Regions from separate parts of the Pseudaeromonas sharmana genome, predicted to be linked through region 1. Evidence: predicted binding sites of a transcription regulator. Region 1 holds the regulator's gene; the other holds the start of a gene.

Region 1 (3,133 bases):
TGTTATCAGTTGATAGAGCGCCTCGTCGTTTTCAGCCTGACGGAGCTGACGACAAAAAGCGCGATCATGCAAACGGGTTGCGATCAGTGACAGGGTCTTGAGATGAGTTTTGCATTCGCTCTCTGGCACCAAGAGGGCAAACAGGATGTCGATTGGCTGGTTGTCTATGGCATCAAACGCAATCGGTTCTTCCAATGTCAAAAAAACCCCTGTCAGTGGGTGGCCATCCGGAATGCGGCCATGGGGAATTGCGATTGCGCCGCCAATGCCGGTACTACCCATTCTTTCGCGGGCAAGCAGTCGCTCGAAGAGGTCTTGCGCGTCAAGGCCAAGCCTTTGAGCTGCCAGTTCGCTGATCATCTCGATGGCGCGTTTTTTGCTGGAACAAGGGACTGCACTTTTGGTGCAGTCCCTGCTGAGGAAATCCTGAATTAACATTATTAGGGTTACTTACTGTTTAGTTTTTCTTTGTGCTTAATGATCTGCCGATCCAGCTTGTCAATCAGCGTATCAATCGCGGCATACATGTCTTCGTGCTGAGAGTTGGCAAAAATTTCACCGCCGTTGACATTCAATTTGGCTTCGGCAATCTGGTTGAGCTTTTCAACCGTGAGGATGACCTGGACATTGTTAATCTGTTCGAAATGGCGCTCCAGTTTTGAAAACTTGCTGTTCACGAAATCACGCAGCGGCTCAGTAATTTCGATGTGATGACCGGACAGATTGATTTGCATAACGTCTTCCTTATTGTTTGCCCTACAGCAGGCGTTTACGTTGGCTTGACGGGGGAATGGATAAAGACTCACGGTATTTGGCAATGGTTCTTCTGGCAACCATGATACCTTGCTCGGTCAGCAAATCCGCGATCTTGCTATCGCTTAACGGCTTTGCCGGGTTCTCCGCTGCGACTAGCTTCTTGATGAGCGCTCGAATCGCCGTCGAAGAACACTCCCCTCCATTATCAGTATTGACGTGACTGGAGAAAAAGTACTTCAATTCGAAGATTCCGCGAGGGGTATGCATGAATTTTTGTGTGGTCACCCGTGAAATCGTCGATTCATGCATCTCTACTGCTTCGGCTACATCGTTAAGAACCATGGGTTTCATGGCTTCTTCACCATATTCGAAAAAATCTTGCTGGTGCTGGACGATGCAGTTGGCGACTTTCAATAAGGTCTCGTTCCGACTCTCCAGGCTCTTGATGAACCACTTTGCTTCTTGGAGGTGAGAACGAATAAATTGGCTATCGCTGCTGTTCCGGGCATGGCGGGCCATGGCGGCATAGGTTTCGTTGATGCGAATTTTCGGCATGGCATCTGGATTAAGCTCCACTATCCAGCGGCCCTGCTTTTTGCTAACGGCGACATCGGGGATCACATAGGATGATTCTGCCTGCAGCACGCTATTTCCGGGGCGGGGATCCAGTTGCTGAATCAGATCCAGTGCCTCTTTCAGATCGGCTTCTTTGAGCTGCATTTTGCGCGCCAAATTGCGGTAATCTCGGTTGCCCAGCAGGTCCATGTGTTCCTGTAGTATCTGCTTGGCTTCCTTCAGCCATGGGGTGCTATGCGGGTACTGTCCTAACTGGATGAGCAGGCACTCCTGGACCGAACGCGCCGCGACGCCGATAGGGTCAAAATGCTGGACGCGTTTAAGGACAGCTTCGACCTCATCCAGCTCGACTTCAACGTCATCGTTATGCACGGATTCGCGGATGTCATCGAGGCTGACTGTCAGGTAGCCAGACTCATCGATTGCATCAATGATCGCCAGCGCGATAGCCGCATCCAGTTCACTGAATGGGGTCAAATGCATTTGCCACAGCAAATAATCTTGTAGGCTCTCTGTCGTTTCGCCCTGATAAACGGGTTCATCGTCGTTAACGGGTAGGCCGCTGGATTGATGTGTCCCGGCGGTATAGACCTCATCCCAGGTCGTATCCATCGGTAGCTCTTCAGGCATGTTTTCCTGATTCAGCGCCTCGCTGGTACTGAGCTGACTTTCATCGTGATCAATAGATTCATCGTGCTGTTCTGACGCGTCACTCTCGCGCTCTGATGGCAGCGCATCGAGACCATCACCCTCTTCCATTTCCAGCAGGGGATTGGCATCCAACGCCTGCTGGATCTCCTGCTGGAGCTCCAGGGTCGAAAGTTGCAACAAGCGAATGGCTTGCTGCAACTGGGGCGTCATGGCCAGTGATTGTCCCAAGCGTAATTGAAGAGTCGGTTTCATCTGAGTTGTTTATTCCTTGCGGCTAATCGTTTGGCGTCCGTTATTGTCACAGGGTGAAGCCTTCACCCAGATAAACCTGCTTGACCTGTTCGTTACGCAGTATCTCCTTCGGAGAGCCCTCGGCAATCAGTTGACCATGGCTGACGATATAGGCTTTTTCGCAGACATCCAAGGTTTCTCGGACGTTATGATCGGTAATTAATACCCCAAGGCCACGATCACGTAAATGTTCGATGATACGTTTGATATCAATAACCGAGATGGGATCAACACCAGCAAAAGGTTCATCTAGCAGGATAAATCTAGGGTCTGCAGCTAAAGCTCTAGCGATTTCCACTCGGCGCCGCTCCCCACCGGAGAGACTCATGCCAAGGCTCTGTCGGATATGGGTAATATGAAATTCTTCGAGCAAGGACTCCATTTTGTCTCGGCGCTCTTCCTTGGACAGATCGGGTCGCAGTTCGAGCACGCCCATCAGATTCTGCTCGACGCTGAGGCGCCGGAATATGGAGGCTTCTTGCGGAAGGTAACCGATACCGCTGCGCGCGCGCTCATGCATCGGCAGCGGCGTCAGATCCAGGTCATCTATTGTCACCACGCCACCGTCCTGCGGAACCAGGCCGACGATCATATAAAACGAGGTTGTTTTACCCGCACCATTTGGTCCGAGCAGGCCGACAATTTGGCCCGTTTCAACCTGCAGGCTGACATTGGTGACAACGGTTCTGCTCTTATAGCTTTTTTTCAGGCTGACGGCCTTCAGGCATGACATTACTGTTGCCCCTTCTTTTGATCGTTGACCTGTTCCTGAATCTGGTCAGGCAGGAAGATGGTCTTGACGCGCGACCCCTTGCCACTACTCTCCGCTGCCATCTGCTGCTTCTGGATGTCATAACGG
Region 2 (3,133 bases), on a different contig from region 1:
GCCCTTGAGGCCGATGGCAAATTGCTTGAGATAGTCATTCGGCTTGTGGCCGTCGTAGCTCACACCATCGATAAAGTGACTGTCAGCCGGCTTGTAGCCGCTTTCGCTTGCAAAGTCCGGGAAGTCGCTGGCTTTCATCTTGCCTTCGGCAATCAGCTCCTTGGCGGCAATGGCGTAGACGTCCGGGCGGTAGACCTTCTTGGCCATCTCGGCATACCAGCTATCCGGTTTGGCCTCGGCGATCTGGCCCCAGCGGCGCATCTGGGTCATGTACCAGATGGCGTCGGAGTAGTACGGATAGGTCGCGTGGTGGCGGAAGAAGACGTTGAAGTCCGGAGCCGGGCGTTTGTCGCCTTTCTCGTACTCGAAGGTGCCGGTCATCGAGTTGGCGATCACCTTGGCGTCGGCACCGACATAATTTGGTTTGGCGAGGATCTGGACTGCCTGCATGCGATTGGCATTGTTGTTCTGATCCAGCCAGTAGGCGGCACGGATCAGCGCCTTGATCAGGTGAATGTGGGTGTTGGGGTACTTGTCGGCAAACGCCTGGGTAACACCGAATACCTTCTCCGGGTTGTTCTTCCAGATTTGCTCGTCGGTGACCACCGGTACGCCGATGCCCTTGGCAACCGCGGCCTGGTTCCACGGTTCACCGACGCTGTAGCCACTGATGGTACCGGCCTCCAGCGTCGCCGGCATCTGCGGCGGCGGCGTTACGGACAGCAGCACGTCAGCCTGTTGCTGACCGGAGTTATCCCCCTTGGCTGGCGCGTAGTAACCCGGATGGATACCCCCCGCCGCCAGCCAATAGCGCAATTCATAGTTGTGGGTCGACACCGGGAACACCATGCCGAAATTGAAGCTCTTGCCTTGTTCCTTGTAGCCCTTGATAACTGATTGGAGAGCATCAGCCTTGATTGGATGCAACGGCTTGCCATCACTCCCTTTGGCCAGCGAGGGAAGCATCGCCCGCCACACGTCATTTGAGACAGTAATTGCATTTCCATTCAGATCCATGCTGAACGCCGTCACAACCTCGGCCTTGGTACCCACACCCAGCGTGGCGCCAATGGGTTGCCCGGCGAGCATATGGGCACCGTCGAGTTGCCCGTCGATCACCCGATCCAGCAACACCTTCCAGTTCGCCTGGGCTTCGAGGGTGACATAGAGACCTTCATCCTCGAAATACCCCTTCTCGTACGCCACGGCTAACGGTGCCATATCGGTCAGCTTGATGAAGCCGAGCTTGAGCTCTTCTTTCTCCGGTGCCCCCACTTCCGCCCGGGCCTGGGTATTGAAAAACAGGGTAGCCAGCAGGGTGGCCAGTGCAGTCTTGTGGTAATGAGGCATTTTTTCTCTCCCTGAAAAAACAAAAGCGCCCTGCCGATCTGTCGATCAGCAAGGCGCCTTTGCCAAAATTCGCTACTGTCGCTGTGTAGTTACAGCCGTTACTCACGCACTCTGGTCAGCCTCGCCGTTGAGGGTGACCTGCGTCACACAGGACTATTCAGTTTCTGTGCCAACTCTGAAACAGCACTGTTTGGTGGTGTAAAGATGGATTTTTCAGGTGTGTTTGCAATCTGAGCAGTGACTTTCACCCTGCCTGGCGCCCCAACTCAGTGCGGGTGCACCACGCCGAGTGCAATGCACACCCGGCATTGTCCTGCGCTCGGCCCGGCGCGGGATTTACGGCGCTCCTAGTCGTTGCTGTCGTTGTAAATCAGCTAATTAAGCCAGGTTGCCGGTAACGCGGCCACCTCAGCCCTGCGCGTGAAAAGCAGAATTAGCGTCAGCGAACAGATCGGCACGGCTTTTGCCTAGTGACGTTTGATAACTTTCAGATACCACTTTGGATAACGACGTCCACCTCCCCGGCCTGTGCCGAGCGGAGTGGGCGTCTTTTTGTCTGTGCACTTGTGCGGAGCGCAATAATGAGCGAACAGGGCCTTATTCCCATCACTGAGCCACAGGCACAATCCGGTGCCATCAAGACGACCTGCGCCTACTGCGGTGTGGGTTGTGGTATTCAGACCAATGGCCAGCAGCTCACCGGCGACAGTGACCACCCGGCCAATCACGGCGCCCTGTGTATCAAGGGTGCCAGCCTGCTGGAAACCATGGCCTACCCGCAGCGGCTGCTTTATCCGCGCGTCGCCGGCAAACACGCCAGCTGGGACCAGGCCCTCGACCACATAGCCGAGCGTTTTACGCAGATCATCGACGAATCCGGTCCCGAGGCGATTGGCTTTTATGTCTCCGGTCAGCTGATGACCGAGGATTACTATGTCGCCAATAAACTGATGAAAGGTTACTTGGGCGCGGCCAACATCGACACCAACTCACGGTTATGCATGTCCTCGGCGGTCATGGCCCATCAACGCGCATTTGGCGAAGATGTGGTGCCCGCCTGTTATGCCGATCTGGAGCTGTGCAATCTGCTGGTGATCGTCGGCGCCAACACCGCCTGGACGCACCCCATCGTTTTCCGCCGGATCCAGCAGGCACGCAGTCGCAACCCGCAGTTGAAGCTGGTGGTGATCGATCCGCGCAAGACCATGACCGCCGAACAGGCCGACCTGCACCTGCCGCTACGTCCGGGCAGTGATGTGGCACTGTTTAATGGTCTGTGCCGCTATCTGCAGCAGAATAATGGCCTCGATGAGCGCTATATCGCCGACCATGTCAGCGGCTATGCCGAACTGAGCCAGCTGCTGGATAGTGCCGAATATGAACCGGCGGCGGTAGCGGCAACCTGTGGCGTCAATGAACGCGATCTGCGTGCCTTCTACCACTGGTTCTGTCGCGAGCCCAAGAGCGTGACACTGTTCTGCCAGGGGGTGAACCAATCCAATCAGGGCACGGACAAAGGCAACAGCATCATCAACGCCCACTTGCTGACGGGACGCGTCGGCAAGCCAGGCGCTTCGCCGTTTTCCATCACCGGTCAGCCCAATGCCATGGGCGGCCGTGAAGTCGGCGGGCTGGCGACCCAGCTCGCCGCCCACATGGGCTTCAGCGAACAACATTGCGATCGGGTACAACGCTTCTGGCGCTCGCCGACCATAGCGCGCAAGCCTGGCCTCAAGGCGGTGGATCTATTCACGGCAGTGCATGAAAAAAAGATCCGTGCGCT

What was found. The regulator sigma-54, encoded in region 1, starts transcription at its own class of promoters, with help from an activator protein. The targets are predictions, from matches to a motif close to TGGCACNGTTTTNGCTT.
Region 2: a site for sigma-54 is predicted at 1,803-1,819, ahead of ACFOSS_RS10715 (nitrate reductase). Genes of this name have one in related genera too.

What each region holds. Positions count from the first base shown of each region.
Region 1 is NZ_JBHSAF010000012.1:14,752-17,884, reverse strand. Features, by position in the region: gene ptsN (PTS IIA-like nitrogen regulatory protein PtsN) at 1-438, opposite strand, end outside; gene hpf (ribosome hibernation promoting factor) at 447-734, opposite strand; gene ACFOSS_RS09685 (RNA polymerase factor sigma-54) at 757-2,235, opposite strand; gene lptB (LPS export ABC transporter ATP-binding protein) at 2,282-3,007, opposite strand; gene lptA (lipopolysaccharide transport periplasmic protein LptA) at 3,007-3,133, opposite strand, start outside.
Region 2 is NZ_JBHSAF010000014.1:196,410-199,542, reverse strand. Features, by position in the region: gene ACFOSS_RS10720 (CmpA/NrtA family ABC transporter substrate-binding protein) at 1-1,350, opposite strand, end outside; gene ACFOSS_RS10715 (nitrate reductase) at 1,932-3,133, shown strand, end outside.